Regions from separate parts of the Enterobacter sp. SM3 genome, predicted to be linked through region 2. Evidence: predicted binding sites of a transcription regulator. Region 2 holds the regulator's gene; the other holds the start of a gene.
The links. Region 2 encodes Fur, which represses iron uptake genes when iron is present. Its sites were predicted from a motif close to ATAATAATGAGAACNACTATCAA; they were not measured.
Positions count from the first base shown of each region.

Region 1: zupT (zinc transporter ZupT) is a predicted target of Fur. The motif match lies at 8,347-8,369, and genes of this name have one in related genera.

Region 1 covers NZ_CP099971.1:4,087,395-4,099,873, reverse strand. The annotation lists gene hldE (bifunctional D-glycero-beta-D-manno-heptose-7-phosphate kinase/D-glycero-beta-D-manno-heptose 1-phosphate adenylyltransferase HldE) at 1-951, shown strand, start outside; gene ubiK (ubiquinone biosynthesis accessory factor UbiK) at 1,027-1,323, opposite strand; FMN riboswitch at 1,443-1,593, shown strand; gene ribB (3,4-dihydroxy-2-butanone-4-phosphate synthase) at 1,700-2,353, shown strand; gene GVO84_RS19145 (fimbrial protein) at 2,398-3,459, opposite strand; gene GVO84_RS19140 (fimbrial biogenesis chaperone) at 3,443-4,204, opposite strand; gene GVO84_RS19135 (fimbria/pilus outer membrane usher protein) at 4,214-6,652, opposite strand; gene GVO84_RS19130 (fimbrial protein) at 6,727-7,287, opposite strand; gene zupT (zinc transporter ZupT) at 7,561-8,334, opposite strand; gene ygiD (4,5-DOPA dioxygenase extradiol) at 8,531-9,319, shown strand; gene GVO84_RS19115 (glutathionylspermidine synthase family protein) at 9,413-10,573, opposite strand; gene GVO84_RS19110 (DUF1190 family protein) at 10,576-11,244, opposite strand; gene tolC (outer membrane channel protein TolC) at 11,439-12,479, opposite strand, start outside.
Region 2 covers NZ_CP099971.1:1,318,445-1,330,923, forward strand. The annotation lists gene nagC (DNA-binding transcriptional regulator NagC) at 1-1,216, opposite strand, end outside; gene nagA (N-acetylglucosamine-6-phosphate deacetylase) at 1,225-2,373, opposite strand; gene nagB (glucosamine-6-phosphate deaminase) at 2,429-3,229, opposite strand; gene nagE (N-acetylglucosamine-specific PTS transporter subunit IIBC) at 3,558-5,579, shown strand; gene glnS (glutamine--tRNA ligase) at 5,759-7,426, shown strand; gene chiP (chitoporin ChiP) at 7,873-9,270, shown strand; gene chiQ (ChiQ/YbfN family lipoprotein) at 9,318-9,644, shown strand; gene fur (ferric iron uptake transcriptional regulator) at 9,787-10,233, opposite strand; gene fldA (flavodoxin FldA) at 10,524-11,054, opposite strand; gene ybfE (LexA regulated protein) at 11,210-11,497, opposite strand; gene ybfF (esterase) at 11,626-12,399, opposite strand.

The sequences.
Region 1 (12,479 bases), 2.1 Mb from region 2:
AAGACGATGATTCAGCTGGCGCGTAAAGCCAACGTCCCGGTACTGATCGACCCGAAAGGGACCGATTTTGAGCGCTATCGCGGCGCAACCCTGCTGACGCCAAACCTCTCCGAGTTTGAAGCGGTGGCGGGCAAGTGCAAAACCGAGGAAGAGCTGGTTGAGCGCGGCATGAAGATCATTGCTGATTTCGAGCTGTCCGCGCTGCTGGTCACCCGCTCCGAGCAGGGGATGACGCTGCTGCAGCCGGGCAAAGCGCCGCTGCATATGCCAACCCAGGCGCAGGAAGTGTACGACGTGACCGGTGCCGGTGATACGGTGATCGGCGTGCTGGCGGCGACGCTGGCAGCAGGAAACTCGCTGGAAGAGGCGTGCTACTTCGCCAACGCTGCGGCGGGTGTGGTCGTCGGTAAACTCGGGACCTCAACCGTTTCGCCAATTGAGCTGGAAAACGCGGTGCGCGGTCGTGCGGATACCGGTTTTGGCGTCATGACCGAAGACGAGCTTAAGGTGGCCGTCGCCGCCGCGCGCAAGCGTGGTGAAAAAGTGGTGATGACCAACGGCGTATTTGACATCCTGCACGCGGGCCACGTTTCGTATCTGGCGAATGCGCGCAAGCTGGGCGATCGCCTGATTGTGGCGGTTAACAGCGACGCGTCGACGAAGCGCCTGAAGGGTGAAACGCGTCCGGTGAACCCGCTCGAACAGCGCATGATTGTGCTCGGCGCGCTGGAAGCGGTGGACTGGGTAGTGTCGTTTGAAGAAGACACGCCGCAGCGTCTGATTGCCGGCATTCTGCCGGATCTGCTGGTAAAAGGCGGGGATTACAAGCCGGAGCAAATCGCGGGTAGCGAAGAGGTCTGGGCCAACGGCGGCGAAGTGATGGTGCTCAACTTTGAGGACGGTTGCTCAACCACCAACATCATCAAGAAGATCCAGAAAGACAGTCAGTAAAAAACGGGCCTGTTGGCCCGTTTTTTTCTCCCTCTCCCTGTGGGAGAGGGCTGGGGTGAGGGCATCAGGCCGCACTTACTCCTGGTCGTCCATCGGTGGAATAGCCGGTGCCGGCTTCACTTCTTCCGGTGCATTACGGTTTTCCAGCTCGGTCAGACGCTGTTCCAGCAGCGCCAGCTTCTCGCGGGTGCGCAGCAGAACCTGGGTCTGCACGTCAAACTCTTCGCGGCTGACTAAATCAAGGCGAACCAACTGCGCCTGCAGCGTCTGGCGGATTTTTTTTTCTACGTCATCACCAAATTCACGAATGCCTTTTGGCATAGATTCATGAACCTGACGCGCGATCTGCTCAATTTTTTTCGGGTCAATCATTGTCGTTTCCCTTGATGGAAAGGTGTTAGTGTCCATTGTAGCGCGTCATGCCCGGGGTAAACAAAATTGTTTGATGCTTATGCATTGCCCAGGATAATCAATAGCGTTATAGTTATCTCGCTTATTCTCAGGGCGGGGCGAAATTCCCCACCGGCGGTAAATCAGCGTGACGCTGAAAGCCCGCGAGCGCTTTGGGTGAAAACTCAAAGGTCAGCAGATCCGGTGTAATTCCGGGGCCGACGGTTAGAGTCCGGATGGGAGAGAGTAACGATCCAGTCGGGCATGGGCCCGCTCACGTTATCTTTTTGCCGCTTATACGGCGCTCCTAAGACTGCCCTGATTCTGGTAACCATAATGTTAATGAGGTTTTTTTACCATGAATCAGACGCTACTTTCCTCTTTTGGCACTTCAACTCAACGTGTTGAACATGCACTGGATGCACTGCGCGAAGGCCGCGGTGTGATGGTGCTTGACGATGAAAACCGTGAAAACGAAGGCGACATGATTTTCGCCGCCGAAAACATGACCGTTGAACAGATGGCGCTGACCATCCGTCACGGCAGCGGCATCGTATGCCTGTGTATTAATGAAGATCGTCGTAAGCAGCTCGACCTGCCGATGATGGTCGAAAACAACACCAGCGCCTTCGGTACCGGTTTTACCGTGACCATTGAAGCGGCGCACGGCGTGACCACCGGTGTGTCTGCGGCTGACCGTCTGACCACCGTTCGTGCAGCGATTGCAGACGGTGCGAAGCCATCCGATCTGCATCGTCCAGGCCACGTCTTCCCTCTGCGTGCGCAGGCGGGCGGCGTGCTGACCCGCGGCGGTCACACCGAAGCGACCATCGACCTGGTGACGCTGGCAGGCTTCAAACCTGCAGGCGTGCTGTGTGAACTGACCAACGATGACGGCACCATGGCGCGTGCGCCGGAGTGCATCACCTTTGCTCGTCTGCACAATATGCCGGTCGTGACGATTGAAGATCTGGTTGAGTATCGCCAGGCGCACGAGCGCAAAGCCAGCTGAAATGGCTGATGTGAAAAAGCCGGGGAAACCCGGCTTTTTTGTTTTTAGTGATAGTTAATTTTGAACAGCACCACCGTTTCGAACGGGCCGGACTGGATTGCTTTTCCTTCGACCGGCGACAGCTCTGCGGTGTAATCCTGCTGATACTGCAGCGTGCTGCCCGTAAAATCCGCGTATTCGTCGTAGTGGTTAAAGGCGTAGGGCTCGGTCCCGTTAAGGATCCTCAGCTTCAGGCCATTGCCTATTAGCAGCGCGGTATCGTTGGCGGTAAGCGATTCACTCGTATAAAACGACGAGTCCATTTTGAACCCATCTGAACACTGAGCATCCTGCACCTTCGTTGTCTTCACCGAAAAGGTCCTTTTACGCGTCTGTTGATTCACAATATCGCGCGCGCTAAAGGTTCCGAAATCAATCTCCTGGTTCTCAGGGTAAATACTGAACGTCGCCCCGCAGTCCAGCACGGTAATGTTCTGCAGACCGTTAATGTGATATTTGAGGTTTTTCGCGTCCGCCATCTGGTTCACGCCGCCTTTACCGTCAAACTGGACAACGATGTAATCGCCCAGCGAGCTGACGTAGCCATGGGGCGGCATGGCTTTGATTTTTACGTAAAGGCGCAGACGAGCGATAAAGGTGCGTGAGGTGTGGATATCATCCGGATTACCGGAGCAGATGAGATTTTCCCAACCCATCTGACGGATTTGGTCAGGGGTATAAATCAGAATACTGTGGTTATCCAGACATTGCCGAGTGTCAACGCCGTTAGGCTGGCCGGTTGCATCGTAATCCATCCCTTCATAGGTCACGCCAAGCTCATAGTAAGGGTCCGAAGCCGCAGGGTAAGGGTTTACCCATGCGAAGATATCTTCTTTTTCAAAACCGCTGACAACGTTGTGATCGCAGGTGACCGGGATTTTGATGTCATCCGACTCCCAAATTTTTTCACCCACCTGCGCATTACTGGGGATAGCAAACGGCGAAATGGTTTTGGTCTCCTCAACGGGGCCTCCGGAGCCACCCAGATAGCAGTCGAGCGCCAGCGCCGCTTTCATAGGCAGCGCTGATACCAGTAAAATAAACAGTAAGTTAGCGAGTTTTCGCATCTTTTTCGATCTTCCGTTCGGTGAGCTTGCAGTGCGCTGTTGCTGCGCACTGCACGTCGACTTTTTTCAGCGCACCGTAATCGTCGATGTAACCGATGCTGTAGTAGTTGCCGTGATAGTCACCTGTAGACGTGGTTGCCGTTGCGAAAGGCGCAATCATCAGGCTGTCAAAGCCCGGCAGCATGGTCTTCGCATTCTTGCTGAGCCACGCGAGGGTGATGTAATACGGCGTGGGGTTATGCACGGTCAGTCCTTTGGCATTGGCTGAAATTTCCATACGCATTTCCGCCAGCTCACCGGGCTTTTTGGTAATCGCTTTAGGACGCCAGAACAGTTTTATCCTGCTCTGCATCGCGACCTGCATGACGCTGCGTTCCTCGCTGGCGCTGCTGCTTTTCGGCGGCACTTCGCGCAGGTTGAAATAGAACAGGGATTCTCTGTCTTTCGGCAGCTGGCTGGTGGCCGCTTGCTTAACGATCCTGACCTGCGATGCGGATCCCGCTTCAAGGCGTTGAATAGGGGGGAGGGCCATGAAATGCGTGTCTTCTTTGCGGCCCTTTTCATCTTCAATCCAGGAGAGCGCCAGATAAGGCAACGCCTTGCTCTGGTTTTCAACCTTCAGGCTGCTGGCTTTGTCGCTTTCCGGGAAGACAATGCGCGTACGGTCGAGGTTTACGGCCGCGTGGGTGGTGAATGCTGTGCCGACCAGCATCAGGCACAGGCTTTTGAGTGAGGTTAATTTCATCATGGTTTCTTACTGACATGGCAGTATCAACTGCATACTGTTTTCAAGGTGTGAAGGTAACGCGAAGCGACACTGCTGATTGTCTCCCCACGTCACGCGGAACTGCTGCTCTGGCTCGACGGCACCGAGCCAGACGTGGCCGTCATCGGCGACCATGGCAATCTGCTTACCGTTTTCCAGCAGGCGAACAACCGCGCCCAGCGGCGGCGTACCGGAAGCGGTACGTAAGATGCCTGCAATATCGTTGCCTGCACGCGTGGCAATCTGCCGGTATCCAATCGCGCCTTCCGTCCAGGTTGAGGTAACCACGCGGGTGTCCACGTCCACGCCATCGGGCAGGTTGTTCATATTGACCTGCACGCTGGAGGGCGAATAGCTGGAGATGGACGGTAAAACGCCAATGCCAAACCGGTTGGTTTCATCCCGCGACATGTTTAGCGGAATGTTGCCTACGCCGTCGGTGCTGACCATCACGCGCGGTTCATTACCGTAGCTGCGGCGGTGCAGTGCGGCACCTTTGGCCGTCGAGGTGAACGAACCGTTCCAGCTGGCGCTCAGGGAATTGTATTCATTAGCCTTATAGCTACCGGAGAGATTCAGATCGCCATAAGGGGAATAATGCTGATAGTTGCCGCTCACCTGCGCGCCTGCGTCTGACTTCTCGCTCTCGGTGCCTGCGGAAACGCCCCAGGTATTATTGCGGTCTGATGTGTCATACCACGACACGTTCTGGCTCAGGCTGTCGCTGTTGCGCAGGTCGTAATTCAGACGATGATCGGGATCGAGCGGTACGCTCAGTGAGAGATAGAACTGCGTATCGTCTTCTTCATCTTCATAATGCGTTTTACTCCACGACAGGGTGACACCCAGGTTTTTCCAGCGGCCCAGATCAAAGTTGTAGCCTGCGGTCACGCTGCCCGTTGTGGAGGGCGAGTCGTTCCACCAGGTCTGGCGCAGCATGTTCACATAGAGGTTGAGCGATAACGCAGAAATGTACTGGCTTGCGGTCACGCTGAGCGTCTGTTTTTCGGACTGCCGATCGTTATTGTCATAATCCAGGAAACGAGCGTAGCTCAGGAACTGTGGGTCGGAGTAGCGATAGCTGGCGAGCGTCAACTGGCTGCCTGTGGTATCGAAACGCTTGCTGTAGTTAAAGCGGTAGCTGTAGCCCGTCTGGCTATTCTGATTAGGCAACTGGCTGGTCGCCTGCGTGACGTCGAAAGAGAGGGCGCCCAGGTACTCCATGTTTTGGCCGATCCCGGCGGCGACGGACCGATAATGATCGCCATCGGCGAGCGTACCGCCATAGAGGGAGGTTTGTGACAGCATCCCCCAGGAGAATTCCCCGCTCAGAAACGCGTTATCTTCAACGTCATGCGAGGCGTCCTTGCGCGCTTTCCCGGTCGCCAGCTTGTAACGAACCTGACCTTTGCGGGTTAAAAACGGCACCGATTCTGCCGAGACCTGGAAGGTGCTAACGCGCCCATCTTCTTCCGTCACCTTAACGTCCAGCGTACCCTGGACAGACTGGTTAAGATCCTGAATCACAAAGGGACCAGGCGGGACTTTGCTCTGGTAAATCACGCGATCGGCAAGGCTGACGGTAACCGTGGCGTTGGTTTGCGCGATGCCGGTAATTTGCGGCGCGTAACCGCGTAGCGACCACGGCAGCATACGCTCATCGCTAATCAGGGATGCACCGGTATAGGTGAAAGCATCAAAAATGGCAGACTGGAAATCCGTTTCGCCCAGCGTAAGTTTGGCGCCGAGCGAGGGGAGAGGACGGAACATATAAACGCGTGAAAAGCGTCCATCATGTTCAGAACCGGCATCGGTATGCGTTTGCGTGTACTGATAATCGCTGCGCAACCGCCACGCGCCCATATTAGCACCCGCGGTGCCGTAGGTGTTGGCGTTGTCCGTGCCTGAGCCGTTATTAGGCTGGTAATGACTGGCGAACAGGTTGTAATCCAGCAATACGCCAGGCACGCCGTTGTCCCAGGTGGATGGCGGCATCCAGTCTGCGGCACGGTACTGCAGCCATGCCTGCGGGACGGTCACCTTGAGCGTCTGGCTGGCCTGGTCAAAGGTAAACTTAATATCGGGTCTGGATGAAAAATCAATGCATCCCTCTTTTTCTGGCAGGGCGCTGCGAATGGAGTCCTGCAGAGCAAAGGTATCGGCCAGTTCAGGTGGAATACAGACCTGTACCTGATCATTCATTTCTCGCCAGCGAAGCTGCCAGCCGTTTGCCAGCGGAATATCATTAATAGAAACCGTAACAAAATAGCTACCTGGAATTACGGCGATTTGATCTTTGAAAAGAGATAAGTCAACGCTACCGCGCTGATCTTTATCAATAGCATTAATGTTAAATTCAGTCGCGGAGGCAATTTGCGTCATTAACAGGGACGTAATAATGATTATCCATTGTAATTTGTATGTCATCGTCCTGTTACTCAAAGAATATAGAATGCCGGCTGCATTACATGCCAGCCGGTTTATACCGTGACGCGAAGTTATTATTTATACGCAAGAACGTAGTTAGCGGTGGCTTCAACCTGACCCGCCGTAGCGGTTTTGCCTGACAGTACTTCCATTAACGCTTTGAAGTGCAGCGTTTGCGTGGTGGAACCAGCCAGCAGATCAACTTCGTTAGCCGCACCCAGCGTAATGTTGGCTTCGGCGTTATCCAGAAGACGAACACCCACGTTCTGTGCGCCACTTGCGTAGGTGTTGGTCATCAGGCTGGTATCCGTCGCGTCTGTTGCTGAGCTGGTGAAGGTGACATCGACTTTGGTAATTGGCGTGTCCGTTTCATCCGCCGGATCGTCAAGCTGGCAGTTTTCCAGGTTGATATCAACCGGAACAGCGGTAGACTTTTTGTTGGCGTTGATGACGGCAGTGGTCACTTCACCGAGATCGACTTCTTTATCAACGCTGTCTGGTGCAATACTGCAAGGCGCATCAATAACAACGCCTTTGAATTTGATTTTGCCCGAACCCTGGTCGTCAGCAAAGGCAGAACCCGATACAATCGCAGCCATAGCAACGGCTAACAGAACTTTTTTACCCATATACATGAAAATATCCTTTTTCAAATGAATTCATAAACTGAATATTAAATTTCAGAATGCTCGTAAAGTATACGGTCTAAAGAGGAGGGGGTGCGATTAAATTGGCTAAAACTCATTTTAAGGGAATATTAAATTATAAGCCCGGATTATTCTAAGCAGCGCATATGATTACTGTTTTATTCTGAGATAGTCTAAATAATTAAACAGAATAAAAATAGTGTAGATTGTCTTCGACAAAATAAAGAAATAATGCCTCCGCGTTTAACGGAGGCAAAATGCTCAACCGATACCTGCTGTTTGCAGCAACACCAGGCTCAGGCCCATCACCGACATTCCGCACAGCACGCCATAGCTGGGGTTGTTATTCGGGTCGATCTCTTTCGCCAGCGGCATGAGTTCATCGACGGAGAGCGCAACCATGATCCCGGCTACCGCGGCCATAATGGCAGCCATCACAACAGGGGAGACCAGACTTCCGAGGATCAACCAGGCCAGCACGCCTCCAAGGATTTCAGCCATCCCGGAAATACCCGCCCAGAACACCGCGGTGCGTTTTGAGCCCGTGGCGGCATACACCGGTCCGGCGACGGCCAGTCCTTCAGGAATATTGTGTAAGGCGACCGCCAGGGCGATGCCAAAGCCCATCTCAAGATTGCTGCTGGCCGTCACGTAGGTCGCAACCCCCTCCGGGAAGTTATGCAGGCTGATGCCAAGCGTTAACAGCACGGCGGTGCGCTTGATATTACGCGGCATGGGCGTCACGTTTTGCTGCATTAAATCCTGCGGATGCGCGTGCGGTAGCATCCGATCGAGGGCAAAGTATCCCAGCAGGCCAAAGACAAACATGCCGTAACCCAGAAGCGGAGACATGCCTTCTGTGCCCAGTGCGGCAGGCAGCATCTCCATCAGCGAGATGAGCAGCATGATCCCGGCGGCAAAACCCAGTGAGAAGGCCAGTACGCGGTTAGAGGGCTTTTGGCCGAGCACGCCGAGGATCGCACCGATAAAGGTCGCGGCGCCCGCCAGTATGGTCAGGATCAAGGGGACTGACATGCATTGCTCCTTATGATAATGATTCTCATTAATATAAATGATTCATTTCTGGCAAAGCGAGGGGGGAACCCCGGCTTTACACATTCCTTACATTCAAATTTCCTGATGATGATCTTCACGCTTATCTGCGTTCATCTTTGCCGGATTGCGCGTAATGTAGCACCATTAAATTGACACCTTCTGTAAGGATATCACCATGACTTCTTCCCGTATGCCAGCCCTGTTTTTAGGCCACGGTAGCCCAATGAACGTTCTGGAAGACAACGTCTATACCCGAGCCTGGCGTCATCTGGGCGAGACGCTGCCGCGTCCGAAAGCGATCGTGGTGGTGTCTGCGCACTGGTTTACCCGAGGGACGGGCGTGACCGCCATGGAAGCGCCAAAAACCATTCATGATTTTGGCGGCTTCCCGCAGGCGCTTTACGACACGCATTATCCAGCCCCCGGTTCGCCTGAGCTGGCTCAAAAGCTGGTTGATTTGCTGGCACCTGTCCCCGTCACGCTGGATAAAGAAGCCTGGGGCTTTGACCATGGCTCATGGGGCGTGCTGATCAAAATGTATCCTGATGCGGATATCCCGATGGTGCAGTTGAGCATCGACAGCACTAAACCAGCCGCCAGGCATCTGGAGATGGGCCGCAAGCTGGCAACCCTGCGTGATGAAGGCATCATGCTGGTGGCAAGCGGTAACGTGGTGCATAACCTGCGCACGGCACGCTGGCACGGTGAGAACACGCCGTACCCGTGGGCGACCTCGTTTAACGACTACGTCAAAGCGAACCTGACGTGGCAAGGTCCGGCTGAGGAGCATCCGTTAGTGAACTATCTGGATCACGAAGGCGGTTCGCTCTCTAACCCGACGGCGGAACACTTCCTGCCGCTGCTTTATGTATTAGGCGCATGGGACGGTCAGGAACCAATTACCATTCCGGTTGATGGTATTGAGATGGGCAGTTTGAGTATGCTGTCGGTGCAGGTGGGATAATAAAAGCAAAACGGCAACCTCAGGTTGCCGTTTTTAGTGTTTGCACCCTCTCCCTGTGGGAGAGGGCTGGGGTGAGGGCATCAGGCCGCAGTCTTACTCCACAAAAATATGCGGATAGAACCGTGACAGATCCTGCGTGATCAGGGCGCGATCTTCGCGAATGCCAATCCCGGCCGGTTGATCGTTGATGAGCCAGCTGCCAATCAGCGTATAGCTGTCGCCAAACTTCGGCAGCTGGTAGAACTCCTGGACGATCATCCCCTCTTCGCCGTACGGCCCTTCAACCGCTTCCAGCGTCTTACCGTTTTCGATAATCGACACGTTTGCGCCTTCGCGGGAGAAAATCGGCTTCACGACGTACTTATCCAGCTGCGGATGGTCATCTTCCGCAAAGTACGCCGCCAGCAGGTTCGGATGGTTCGGGAACATCTCCCACAGCATCGGCAGCAGGGCTTTGTTAGAGATAATGCTCTTCCATGCCGGCTCCAGCCAGCGCACGCCAGCATCTTCCAGCTTGGTGGAGAACATCTCGCGCAGCATATATTCCCATGGGTAGAGCTTGAACAGGTTGCTGATCACCTGGTCCTGCATATCCGTAAACTGACCTTTTTCACCCAGGCCGATATCCTCGATATAGAGGAACTCGGTCGCCACTTCCGCTTCGGCGGCGCAATCCTGCAGATACTGAACCGTGCCACGGTCTTCTTCCGTGTCGCGGCAGCAGGCGAGATGCAGCAGGTTGAAGCCATGCTGTTCGCGCAGCTCGGCAAAACGCTCAATCAGCTTTTCCTGCAGGCTGTTAAACTGGTCGCTGCCCTCCGGCAGGTTTCCGGCATTGGCCTGGTCTTCCAGCCAGATCCACTGGAAGAACGCCGCTTCGTACAGAGAGGTTGGCGTATCGGCGTTGTTTTCCAGAAGCTTCGGTTCACCTTTGCCATCCCACGCCAGATCCAGACGAGAGTAAAGCGAAGGTTGATTCGTTTTCCACGAGTGGCGCACAAAGCCCCAGGTGTGCTTCGGAATGCGGAACTTTGCCATCAGCTCGTCGCTGTCGATGACCTTTTCCACGACCTTCAGGCACATCTGGTGCAGCTCGGCGGTCACCTCTTCCAGTTTTTCCACCTGGGCCAGCGTGAGCTTGTAATAGGCGTCTTCACACCAGTACGGCTCGCCGTACATGGTGTGGAAGTTAAAACCGTACTCGGTGGCTTTTTCACGCCAGTCCGGGCGCTCGGTGATACTGACTCGTTCCATGATCAGCCGCCCATTGAGCGAGTAGAGGAGGTACCTGTCGCACTGCGCTGCATGCTGGTCTGCTTCGCCACAGATTCACCAAACCCGCCGCGGGTGATGGTGCTGGTCGTCGCGGGCTTCGGCGCCATCGCCGTTTTCGGTACCGTCACAGTGCGGCCAGGGGTCGCTGCGCCGTAGCCTTTGCCGCTGGCATCGGTATATTGACCGTAAGCCGGGCTGGCCGGGTTTTTCGAGCTAAACAGCGGCTGCTGCTGGTAGCCTGCACCGCCGCCCATCAGACGACCCATCATGTAGCCTGCCATCAGCGGCATCCAGAAGCTGCCGCTGGACTGAGCCTGCGCCTGATTTTCAGGGGCGGTGCCTGCCTGCGCCGGTGCCTGCTGGCACTGACCTTCACCAAACTCCGCCACGCAGTCTTCGCGTGAGGCATATTTCGGTGCGGTACGTTCCGCTTCTTTCAGCGCGCTCGTATAAGCGGTTTTACATTCGGCGGCTTTGCCGGTTGCGGCGGAGCAGTCGTCTGCGTTTTGATACAGCGAAACCGTTTCGTCATTTTTCTCACAGCCTGCCAGCATAAAGACAGCCGTGACCGCCAGCGCAACAGGGGTGAGGTGACGCGCGTTCCAGCTTTTGCGGAACGAAGCGTGATTTATAGATTTTGTCCGTTTCATCTTTGTCTTCCAGGACCCAGTGGTAATAACGCTCAGGATAGAGGATGAGTGGTTGAAAATGAAGCGAAGAGGGGCGGAATCAGGGGGATCTTTACGTTGGCTTACGTTCGGGTGTGATTTTGCGCCGGGTGGCGCTGCGCTTACCCGGCCTACGATTAAGTAGGCCCGATAAGCGAAGCGCCATCAGGCAATGCTTAGTTACGGAACGGATTATTGCCTTTGCTGGCAGGCGCGGTGGTACGCGCGGCGGCAGGCTGTGCAGCAGGGGTATTGCCGTTAGCGTTGAAGTTATCAACCGCGGCAACCTGCTCCGGGTTCTCCGGCGCAACGCTGTCAGGAGAGGTGGAGACCGGCTTGCCCAGCGCGCTGTTCAGCATCTGCAGATCCTGCTCGTTCAGCGTACCCAGAGCCTGCTTAATGTTCAGCTGGTTAATCAGGTACTGGTAACGTGCGCTGGAGAGCTGCTGCTTCGCGTTGTACAGCGTGGTGGTCGCATCGAGCACGTCAACGATAGTACGTGTACCGACCGAGTAGCCCGCTTCCATCGCGTCCAGAGAGCTCTGGGCAGACACAACGGCCTGTTTATAGGCGTTGATGCTGCTGATCGAGGCGTTCACGTTGTTGAAGGAGGAACGCACGGTCTGCACCACGTTGCGGTGGGCGCTTTCCAGCTGCTCGCTCGCGCCAACAAAGTTGTACTGCGCTTGTTTCACCTGAGAGTTGACCTGACCGCCCTGGTACAGCGGCAGGGAGAAGCTCAGACCCACTTTGTTCTGGCCCATATTGCTGTCGTCGTACTGGGACGTATTGGTTTTAGAGCCGCTATAGGTCGTATCAGAGACACCGGTAGACGCGCTCAGGCTCAGAGTTGGCAGATGGCCATCCTGCGCCTGACGAATTTGCTCGCGGGCCAGGTCCTGGCTCAGACGCGCCTGCAGTAAACTCAGGTTGCGGTTTTCCGCCTCTTTCAGCAGGGCGTTAACGGCCTGCGGTTTATCCGTTTTAAAGCTGTCCACGTTCAGCGACGCCAGCTCAGGATAGTAATTCCCGGTGACCTGACGCAGGGATTCCAGCGCGTTATCGAGGTTGTTACGCGCGGTCACTTCGTTGGCCAGCACGGTGTCGTACTGTGAACGGGCGTTCTGCACGTCGGTGATCGCGACCAGGCCCACGTTGAAGCGCTGTGTGGTTTGATCTAACTGGCGGTAAATCGCCTGTTTCTGCGCTTCGGTGTA
Region 2 (12,479 bases):
TTTCCAGCAAATGCTGCAGCAGAATTCCGTTAAGCATGGCGCGTTTGACCAGCGCGAACGCGCCAATCGCCGAGCGATGGTCAAGCTTTGAACGAACCACCGGAAGATTCTGGCGGAATGCTTTCAGCGCCTGGGTGTTAATACAGCCTTCAATGGCGGGGAGCAGCACCTTTTCCGCTTCCACAATTTCACCGGCGATCACCACTTTTTGTGGGTTAAACAGGTTAATGGCGATGGCGATGGTTTTCCCCAGGTGGCGTCCTACCTGCTCGATTACTTCGCAGGCCAGCGCGTCGCCCTTATTGGCGGCTTTGCAGATGGTGCCTATCTTGCAATCGTCCAGAGTGACGCGGCTTTGGTAACCCTGTTCAAGGAGATGGCGAACGCGCTGCTCGATGGCCGTGTTGGCGGCAATGGTTTCAAGACAACCGAAGTTGCCGCAGTGGCAGCGCTCCCCGAGGGGCTCAACCTGAATGTGGCCAATCTCGCCGACGTTACCGTTGCGACCAATAAAAATTCGGCCGTTAGAGATAATACCCGCGCCCGTTCCGCGGTGAACGCGCACCAGAATAGAGTCTTCACAGTCCTGGCTCGCACCAAAGTAGTGCTCTGCCAGCGCCAGCGAGCGAATGTCGTGACCCACAAAGCAGGTCACTTTAAAACGCTTTTCCAGCGCGTCGACCAGTCCCCAGTTTTCAACCTGAATGTGCGGCATATAGCGGATCACGCCGCTTTCCGGGTCGACCAGACCGGGTAGAATTACGGAGATGGCGATGAGTTCGCGGATCTTGCGCTGACAGCTTTCAATAAACTGCGCGATGGTATTGAGCAGCGCATGCTCCAGCGTCTCCTGGGTGCGCTCCGGAAGAGGGTAGTGCTCTTCCGCAATGGCTTTACTGCTCAGATCGTACAGCGTGAGCGTGGTGTCATGGCGGCCCAGACGGACGCCAATGGCCTGAAAATTGCGGGTTTCGGTAATAATGGAGATTGCGCGGCGGCCCCCGGTGGAGGCCTGCTGATCGACTTCTTTGATCAGACCGCGCTCAATGAGCTGACGGGTAATTTTTGTCACGCTGGCGGGAGCAAGCTGGCTTTGTTCGGCTATCTGAATTCGCGAGATTGGTCCGTGCTGGTCAATCAGGCGGTACACCGCCGCACTGTTAAGTTGTTTAACGAGATCGACATTACCGATTTGAGCTTGTCCGCCAGGTGTCATACTTTTACTTACTCAGTGACGACCTCGTTACCATTAACGATGGTCTTAATAATTTTATAATCGTGTGTGAATGCCGTCAGGTTTGCAACCATACCTGGTGCAATTCCGCCGAGCTGTTTATCAACGCCCATTGCGCGAGCCGGATAAAGGGTTGCCATACGCAGGACTTCATCAAGCGCAATCCCGCAATGTTCAACCAGGTTACGCACCCCTTCAATCATGGTTAAAGAGGAACCGCTCAGCGTACCGTTTTCATCCACACACAGTCCATTGCGGTAGTATATTGTTTTACCGGCAAAAATGAACTGCTCAATATTTGCACCTGCCGGTGCGGTGGCATCCGTCACCAGACAAAGCTTGTCACCTTTCAGCCGCTTAGCGTTGCGGATGTTGGTGTAATCGACATGCAAGCCGTCAGCAATAATGCCGCAGTAGACGTCTGGCTCATCCAGAATCGCCCCGACCAGACCCGGTTCACGGCCTGTGATATACGGCATGGCGTTGTAAAGGTGCGTTGCGAAGGTAATGCCCGCGCGGAAACCGGCTTTCGCTTCTTTCAGCGTCGCGTTTGAGTGCCCTGCTGAAACGATAATCCCGGCACCAGCCAGTTTGCTGATGACCTCCGTCCCCGCTATTTCAGGCGCCAGCGTCACTTTGGTGATCACATCGGCGTTCGCACACATGTAGTCAACCAGCTCCGCATCAGGTTTACGCACGTAATTTGGGTTATGCGTTCCTTTCTTGACCATATTCAGCCATGGCCCTTCAAGGTGCAGACCCAGCGCCTGATTAGGGTGCTTGGCCAGATATTCGCGCATCACGCGGATACCCTGCTTCATGAGGTCATCACTGCTGGTGATGAGCGTTGGCAGATAGCTGGTGCAGCCCGATTTCTCATTGGCTTTCTGCATGATCTCCAGCGTTTCGACCGTCACCGCATCCGCGGTGTCATTGAATTGCACACCGCCGCAGCCGTTGAGCTGTACGTCGATGAAACCGGGGGAGATTACTGCTCCATTGAGTGAGCGCTGTTCAATCTCCGGCGGCAGTTCTGCCAGCGGGCAAACACGTTCAATCAGGCCATCAGCGATAACAATCGCATGGTCATCCAGAATTTCATGGCCGGTATAAATCCGACCGTGGGTTAAAGCGTACATAACGACCCCCGGTTAAAAAAAGCGGCCGCCTCTTGATGAAGAGGCGGTTATTCAATTACAGACCTTTGATGTTCTCAGCTTCTAACTCGTTGAAGTATTTCAGCGTTTTTACCTTCAGCTCCATCGTGGACGGTTCGTCGCAGACGATGACTGATTTAGGATGCAGCTGCAGGCAGCTGATGGTCCACATATGGTTAACGTTGCCTTCTACGGCCGCCTGGAGCGCCTGCGCTTTCACGCCGCCCAGCACCAGAATCATCACTTCTTCGGCATCCAGCAGGGTGCCTACGCCAACGGTCAGGGCGTATTTCGGAACCTGGTTAACATCGCCGTCAAAGAAGCGGGAGTTTGCCACGCGCGTGTCATGGGTCAGCGTTTTAATACGGGTGCGAGAAGCCAGAGATGACGCCGGTTCGTTGAACGCGATATGACCATCGTTGCCCACGCCACCCATGAACAGGTGGATTTTACCGTAAGAACGGATTTTTTCTTCGTACTGGCGGCATTCTGCGTCAATATCAGGCGCGTTTCCATTCAGCAGGTTAATATTTTCAGCTGGGATATCAACGTGATCAAAGAAATTGCGGTGCATGAAGCTATGGTAGCTTTCCGGATGTTCCTTTGGCAGGCCAACATATTCGTCCATGTTGAACGTCACAACATGCTTAAAGCTAACCTGGCCTGCTTTATGCATCTCAACCAGCGCCTTATAGGCGGTCAGTGGCGTGCCGCCGGTCGGAAGTCCAAGAACGAAAGGACGATCGGCGGTCGGTTTAAACGCGTTAATACGATTAACGATATGGCGAGCGGCCCATTTACCGACTTGTTCAGCAGTTGCCAGGGGAATCAGTCTCATTGTTCACCTCAAGAGTTAAAGTAGAAGAGCGGGCGGATGGCTATCGGAACCTGATACGTAAGCGTAACCTGGAAACTTTCAGGCCGGATCAATCCGTCTTGATTTTTTGAATGATAAAATAAGTTTTCGCTGTTAGCCAGTATAAGGGAGGGTGAATAACGATATTTGGTGACAAAAATCACAAAAAGTACGCGTTTAATTTGCGATACGAATTAATTTTTCACACACTCACAATGCCAGTGAAGCATCAACGGTATCTATCGTTCGTGACACAATAAAAAACAGAGCTGAGAACATGCCTTAAACGGGGTCTCATAGGGGGAAGAAAGTGAGTATTCTAGGTTATTTACAAAAGGTTGGTCGCGCACTGATGGTGCCGGTCGCCACGCTGCCTGCCGCAGCCATCCTGATGGGTGTCGGCTACTGGATCGACCCCAACGGCTGGGGTAATACCAGCGCGCTGGCGGCGTTCTTTATCAAGTCAGGTTCCGCCATTATCGACAACATGTCCGTGTTGTTCGCGATTGGTGTGGCCTACGGTATGTCAAAAGACAAAGACGGCGCCGCTGCGCTGACGGGTTTTGTCGGTTTCCTCGTATTAACCACCCTCTGCTCGCCTGCAGCGGTGGCTATGATCCAAAAAATTCCGGCGGACCAGGTTCCGGCGGCATTCGGTAAGATCAGCAACCAGTTCGTCGGTATCCTTGTGGGTATCATCTCCGCTGAACTGTATAACCGCTTCAGCAGCGTAGAGCTGCCAAAAGCGCTCTCCTTCTTTAGCGGACGCCGCCTGGTCCCCATCCTGACCTCGTTTGTGATGATCGTTGTCGCGTTCATCATGATGTACGTCTGGCCGATGATCTTCGACGGTCTGGTGAACTTCGGTGAGCACATCCAGAAACTGGGTTCTGTCGGTGCGGGCGTGTACGCGTTCTTCAACCGTCTGCTGATCCCGGTCGGTCTGCACCACGCGCTGAACTCCGTATTCTGGTTCGACGTTGCTGGTATTAACGATATCCCTAACTTCCTGGGTGGCGCACAGTCCATCGAAGCAGGTAAAGCGGTTGTCGGTATCACCGGTCGTTACCAGGCGGGCTTCTTCCCGATCATGATGTTTGGTCTGCCGGGTGCTGCGCTGGCTATCTACCACTGCGCGCGTCCAGAGAACAAAGCGAAAGTGCTGGGTATCATGATGGCGGGGGCATTCGCGGCCTTCTTCACCGGTATCACCGAGCCGCTGGAGTTCTCCTTCATGTTCGTGGCGCCGGTGCTGTATGTGATCCACGCCGTGCTGACCGGTATCTCCGTGTTCATCGCTGCCAGCATGCAGTGGATTGCCGGTTTCGGCTTCAGCGCCGGTCTGGTGGATATGGTGCTGTCGTCCCGTAACCCGCTGGCGACCCACTGGTGGATGCTGATCCCGCAAGGTCTGGTGTTCTTCGCGATCTACTACGTGGTGTTCCGCTTCACTATCACCAAATTCAACCTGATGACCCCGGGTCGTGAACTGGCCGTGGCCGGTAGCGAAGCGGATGGTCAGGATGTGAACGTGAGCGGTGCTCAGGATCAGGACGTATCAGGTCTGGCGCGTCAGTACATCGCCGCTGTCGGCGGTTCTGACAACCTGACCGGTATCGACGCCTGTATCACTCGCCTGCGTCTGAACGTTAAAGACTCTTCCCTGGTGAACGAAGCGCTGGCCAAACGTCTGGGGGCTTCCGGCGTTATCCGCCTGAACAAAACCAGCGTGCAGATTATCGTTGGCTTCGTGGCAGAGAAAATTGCTAACGCCATGAAAACCACCGGTCCGGTAGCCGCAGCAGAAGCTTTTGCCGCCCCTGCCGCCGCGCCAGCGGCTGCAAAACCGCAGGCGGTACCCAACGCCAAAACGGTAGCCGCGCTGGTTTCACCGGTAACCGGTGACGTCGTTGCGATTGAGCAGGTGCCTGACGAAGCCTTCGCCAGCAAAGCGGTTGGTGACGGTGTGGCGGTGAAACCAACGGAAAAAACTGTTGTGTCTCCTGCGGCCGGTACCATCGTGAAAATCTTCAATACCAACCACGCGTTCTGCCTCGAAACCGAAAATGGCGCGGAGATCGTTGTCCATATGGGTATCGATACCGTTGCGCTGAACGGTCAGGGCTTTACTCGCCTGGTGGAAGAGGGCGCTGAAGTGGTGGCCGGGCAGCCGATTCTGGAAATGGATCTGGACTTCCTGAACGCCAACGCGCGCTCCATGATAAGCCCGGTCGTTTGCAGCAACATCGACGACTTCAGTGGCCTGGTCATTCAGGCGAAAGGTCAGGTTGTTGCGGGGCAAACGCCGCTGTATGAGATTAAAGGCAAGTAATCGCTCCTGAGTAGAGTCATGCCTTAAGCGGCGGGGGATATCCTCCGCCGCTTTTTTTTGCAGCAAACGCCCCCATTATTTTCATCAGATACGTATTTTCCGTAACTAAGGGTTGTCACTACGTCCGGCTTATAAGATCATACGCCGTTATACGTTGTTTACGCTTTGAGGAATCCACGATGAGTGAGGCAGAAGCCCGCCCGAGTAACTTTATTCGTCAGATCATCGATGAAGATCTGGCCAGTGGTAAGCACACCACAATTCATACCCGCTTCCCGCCGGAGCCGAACGGCTACCTGCATATCGGGCATGCGAAGTCCATTTGCCTGAACTTTGGCATTGCGCAAGACTACCAGGGACAGTGCAACCTGCGTTTCGATGACACCAACCCAGTAAAAGAAGACATCGAATACGTTGAGTCCATCAAGAATGACGTGCAATGGCTGGGCTTCAACTGGTCTGGCGATATCTGCTACTCCTCTGACTATTTCGATCAGCTGTATGCCTACGCGGTTGAACTGATCAATAAAGGTCTGGCGTATGTTGACGAACTGTCTGCTGATGAAATCCGTGAATATCGCGGTACGCTGACTGCGCCGGGCAAAAACAGCCCGTTCCGCGATCGCAGCGTGGAAGAGAACCTGGCGCTGTTTGAAAAAATGCGTGCCGGTGGCTTCGAAGAAGGCAAAGCGTGCCTGCGTGCCAAAATCGACATGGCATCTCCGTTCATCGTGATGCGCGATCCGGTGCTGTACCGCATCAAGTTCGCAGAACACCACCAGACCGGTAACAAGTGGTGCATCTACCCGATGTACGACTTCACCCACTGCATCAGCGATGCGCTGGAAGGCATTACGCACTCCCTGTGTACGCTGGAGTTCCAGGACAACCGTCGTCTGTACGACTGGGTGCTGGATAACATCACCATTCCTGTGCATCCGCGCCAGTACGAGTTCTCTCGTCTGAATCTGGAATACACCGTGATGTCCAAGCGTAAGCTGAACCTGCTGGTGACCGACAAGCACGTTGAGGGCTGGGATGACCCGCGTATGCCGACCATCTCCGGTCTGCGTCGTCGTGGTTACACTGCCGCCTCTATTCGTGAGTTCTGCAAACGTATCGGCGTGACCAAGCAGGACAACACCATCGAGATGGCCTCCCTGGAATCCTGCATTCGCGAAGATCTCAACGAAAACGCCCCGCGTGCGATGGCCGTTATCGATCCGGTGAAACTGGTTATCGAAAACTATCCGCAGGGTGAAAGCGAGCTGGTCTCCATGCCTAACCATCCGAACAAACCGGAAATGGGTAGCCGTGACGTACCGTTCAGCGGTGACATCTGGATTGACCGCGCTGACTTCCGCGAAGAAGCCAACAAGCAGTACAAGCGTCTGGTGCTGGGTAAAGAAGTGCGTCTGCGTAATGCCTACGTCATCAAAGCCGAGCGCGTAGAGAAAGATGCGGAAGGGAATATCAACACCATCTTCTGTTCTTACGATGCAGAGACCCTGAGCAAAGATCCTGCTGACGGCCGTAAAGTGAAGGGCGTTATTCACTGGGTGAGCGCTTCCCACGCGCTGCCGGTTGAAATTCGTCTGTACGATCGTCTGTTCAGCGTGCCTAACCCAGGAGCTGCGGAAGATTTCCTGGCGACCATCAACCCGGAATCTCTGGTAATCAAGCAGGGTTATGCGGAGCCTTCTCTGAAAGCCGCTGAAGCGGGCAAAGCGTTCCAGTTTGAACGTGAAGGTTACTTCTGTCTGGACAGCCGTTACAGCACGGCGGAAAAACCGGTATTTAACCGTACCGTCGGCCTGCGTGATACCTGGACGAAGATCGGCGAATAATATTGCTGCTCTGGTCAATGAGAGACAAACGCCGCACTATGCGGCGTTTTTTTATTTAACGATCAGGGTATTAAGCCAGGGACTAAAGAGGCGTCATAAAAATATCAAGTCAATGAGGTGCTACTTATTTTTTTTAAAAAAGTTTGTGTCATTACGAAAATCAAAAAGGTGATAAAAAAAGAAAGAGAACCCACGTCTAGCCACTGAAATACCTGATAATTCCCCGCCATTGCTCGCCTCTCTGCAAATGTTACAAATCACTACCAATTATGTGCACTTCGTCATAATCCTGACTTTTGTCCGCTAAAAAGCATTGATAATTCGCGTCGCGAAAAATAACCTAAAGACGGTAGTTAATTCGAGGGTATTTAAAACTACCCCTGACCATTTGGTCTTTTTTATTTACGCCGTTTCAGGCGTTTTAATTCGTCAAAGAGGAATAATCTATGCGTACGTTCAGTGGCAAACGTAGTGCGCTGGCGCTGGCTATTGCCGGTATGACAGCAATGTCGGGCCTGGTGGTGACACCAGAGGCGAAAGCGGCAGGCTTCATCGACGATTCTACCCTCACGGGCGGTATTTATTACTGGCAGCGTGAACGTGACCGTAAAGACGTCACTGAAGATAAATATAAAACCAACCTTTCGCACTCCACCTGGAACGCCAACCTGGACTTCCAGTCAGGTTATGCCGCGGATATGTTCGGTCTGGATATTGCTGCGTTCACCGCGATTGAAATGGCGGAAAACGGCGACAGCGGCCACCCAAACGAAATCGCCTTCTCCTCCAGTAACAAAGCGTATAAAGAAGACTGGTCCGGCGACAAGAGCGGTATCAGCCTTTACAAAGCCGCTGCGAAATTTAAATACGGCCCGGTCTGGGCGCGCGGTGGTTATATTCAGCCAACCGGCCAGACCCTGTTAGCGCCGCACTGGAGCTTTATGCCGGGTACCTATCAGGGTGCGGAAGCCGGGGCGAACTTTGACTACGGTGATGCGGGTGCGTTGAGCTTCTCCTATATGTGGACCAACGAGTACAAAGCGCCGTGGCACATCGAGATGGACAAGTTCTACCAGAACGATAAAAAAACCAAAGTCGATTACCTGCACTCGCTGGGCGCGAAGTACGACTTCAAAAACGATCTGGTGCTTGAAGCGGCATTTGGTCAGGCACAGGGCTATATCGATCAGTATTTTGCCAAGGCCAGCTATAAATTCGATGTCGCGGGTAGCCCGCTGAGCACCAGCTACCAGTTCTACGGCACGCGCGATAAAGCCAGCAATGGCACCGTTAACGACATTTATGACGGCACCGCGTGGCTGCAGGCGTTAACCTTCGGCTACAAGGTCGGTCAGGTTGATTTGCGTCTGGAAGGCACATGGGTGAAGGCGGAAGGGCAGCAGGGCTATTTCCTGCAGCGTATGACCCCGACCTACGCCTCCTCCAACGGTCGTCTTGATATCTGGTGGGATAACCGCTCAGACTTCAACGCCGACGGCGAGAAAGCGGTCTTCTTCGGCGCAATGTATGATCTGAAAAACTGGAACCTGCCTGGCTGGGCGGTGGGCGCGTCTTACGCTTACGCCTGGGATGCAAAACCTGCCGATATGGCAACCCCGGACGCATACTACGATCCCAACTATCGCCTGAAAGAGTCTTCCTACAGCCTCGATGCTATCTATACCCTGCAGGATGGCCGCGCGAAAGGCACAATGTTCAAACTGCACTTCACCCAGTATGACAACCACTCTGATATCCCGAGCTATGCGGGCGGTTACGGCAACATCTTCCAGGATGAACGTGACGTGAAATTCATGGTTATCGCCCCATTCACCATCTTCTGATGAACGCACCGGCGGGCTGAGTCCCGCCGGTATGGAGACTGCACATGATGAAAAAAATCGTAATCGTCGCGTTGCTGGCATCAGGGCTGGTGGCGTGTGCTCAGACACAGGCGCCGAAAGAGGACACCCGTCTGAAGGAGGCGTATAGCGCCTGCATTAATACTGCGGAAGGTTCGCCGGAGAAGATTGAAGCCTGTCAGAGCGTGCTGAACGTGCTGAAGAAAGAGAAAGCACACGAGCAGTTCGCGACGCAGGAAAACGTCCGCGTGATGGATTACCAGGCCTGCATTCAGGCGCGTAAAACCGGTAACGATCAGGAAGTGGCGAAGCGTTGCGATAAGATCTGGAACGAGATACGCAATAACAATAAATAAGTTGCTTTACGCCCGGTGGCGCTGCGCTTGCTGGACCTACAAAGGTGTCATAGCCCGTAGGCCCGGTAAGCGCAGCGCCTCCGGGCTTTTTTCAGGCAAAAAAAAGCCAACCTTACGGCTGGCTCAGAGTAAAAACACTCGCTTATTTCGCGTCGTGCGCGTGGTCGTCTTCGCGGCAGTCGCCTTCAGCGCAGTGACCGTAAAGGTACAGGCTGTGGTTCGTCAGTCGGATGCCATGACGCGCAGCGATTTCACGCTGGCGTGATTCGATGGAATCATCGCTGAATTCAATGACCTTGCCGCAATCGAGGCAGATCAGGTGATCGTGGTGCTGCTGCTGGGTCAGTTCGAAAACAGATTTACCGCCTTCGAAATTATGACGGGTAACAATGCCCGCGTCATCGAACTGGTTCAGCACGCGATAGACGGTAGCCAGCCCAATCTCTTCACCCATGTCGATAAGACGTTTATAGAGGTCTTCCGCACTGACATGGTGATTGTCTGGACCCTGAAGCACTTCAAGGATTTTTAACCGAGGAAGCGTAACTTTCAGGCCAGCCTTCTTTAATGCGGTATTGTTGTCAGTCATGCGGAATCTGTCCTGTTGCTAAACGATTCACTTCTGTAGGAAGTGACAGAAAATGCACCTGGGATAATGCGTCTCATTATAGAACTGCCACGGCTAAATGAAAACTGCAAGTCTCAGGCAAAATATGCTTATAAAAATGGGGTATCACCAACAAACTTGCTCAATGGAAAACCACATTTTATCAGGGAGACATTGTACAGGTCTGGGCGAAAAAGTTAAAAGATTGTAGCGATTAATTTAATCGGTTTGACCTGGAGCACGGGCGCAGCCGCCGCTGCGCCGCGATAAAATCAGGCGTTCAGAATATCGTCCAGGTGCAGTTCCTCACGGATCTGCTTCACCCATTTCTCAACGCGCTCTGCCGTCAGCTCTGGCTGACGGTCTTCGTCAATGGCCAGACCCACGAAGTGATCGTCATCGGCCAGGCCTTTAGACGCTTCAAAGTGGTAACCGGCAGTCGGCCAGTGGCCTACGATAACCGCGCCATTCGGCTCAATGATATCGCGGATGGTACCCAGCGCGTCACAGAAGTATTCGGCGTAGTCTTCCTGATCGCCACAGCCAAACAGGGCCACCAGCTTACCGTTGAAGTCCACTTCTTCCAGCGTCGGGAAGAAATCATCCCAGTCGCACTGGGCTTCACCGTAGTACCAGGTTGGGATACCCAGCAGCAGAATGTCATAGCCTTCCAGATCTTCTTTGCTGCTCTTGGCGATGTCATGCACATCAGCAACGTCTTTACCGAGCTGTTTTTGAATGTTTTTTGCGATATTTTCGGTATTGCCGGTATCACTGCCAAAGAAAATGCCGATGATTGCCATGAGTAAAATAACCTCTTGAAACTTAATAGTATGGTGGCGCAATTCGGCCACGGATAAGGGCAATAATAGCAGAACTGGCAACCCTGCGGAAACAGCTATCGCGCAGGACTGCACTCTGTGCTACATGAAAAGGGCGATAAAGGGGATTTTCAGACTTATGCCTGGCTGCGTAACGTCTCAAGCTGGGCGATCAACATCTCTTCAATGAGCTCGCTGCGGCTGATATTTCGCGCGTCAGCCAGTTCGTTCAGCGCATCGACGGCGTCGGCGTTAAGCTTCAGTTCGACACGCTTAAGCCCACGATTTTTATCGCGTTTAAGCTGGTTGCGTTTATTGATACGCAGCTGTTCATCGCGCGAAAGCGGATTCGTCTTGGGTCGTCCCGGGCGACGCTCATTCGCGAACAGATCTAGTGTCGTACGGTCCGTTTGTTCTTTGGCCATGATTCTGAGACTTCGGGGGAAACACGCCGCCCTGCTAATGCCCGGGCGATAAGCGCGCCATCATACATCACCAAAAACGGCACGCCAACGACTGGAAGCCCGCAGCCTTCCAGTCGCTTTCTTTTTAATCAATTTGCAGTATCAGCGAGATAGCGGCGAATGGCGCGCAGTACGGCATCCGGTTTCTCCGCATGCACCCAGTGCCCGGCACCGGCAATCACGTGGGCGCGAGCCTGCGGGAATTGGGACAGCAGCGTGTCGCGGTACGCGTCCGTAACATAAGGAGAGTTTCCGCCGCGAATAAAGAGGGTAGGGTGCGGCCAGGCAGGGACGGTTTCCCAGCCCACGATGTTGTTGTACTGGTCCCAGAGCACCGGCACGTTAAAACGCCATTGCCCGTCAACAAACGACTTCAGCAGGAACTGGACGACGCCTTCTTCATCAAGATGCTCACGCATGACGGCAGCCGCCTGTTGGCGTGTCGCAACACCCGCTTCTGTGACCGCATTTATGGCGGCAAAAATCTCGTCGTGACGGCGGACGTCGTAATCCACGGGCGCGACGTCAATCACCACCAGGCCGCTAATACGCTCCGGGGCCAGCGCCGTCAGGGCCATCACCGCTTTGCCACCCATTGAATGCCCGATGAGGGTCACCTTTTGCAGATCGTTGGCATCCAGCGTATCCAGCAGATCCTGCGCCATTGCCGCGTAGGTCATCTCGTCTGAACGCCCTGAAAGACCGTGATTGCGCATATCGACCTGTAAAATATCGTGGTCGGTAACCAGATCGCGCGCCAGCACGCCCAGGTTATCCAGGCTGCCAAAAAGCCCGTGAACCAGTACGATGGGAGAATTATTGTTCGGCGATTGTGCAGTTTGCGCTCGGGTATTCAATTTCATGGCAAAGTTCTTTTTTTACGTATGTCAGGTTAGGGTATCATGTTGACCATTCTGCCGCCCGGCTGCAAGGTTCCAGTTTA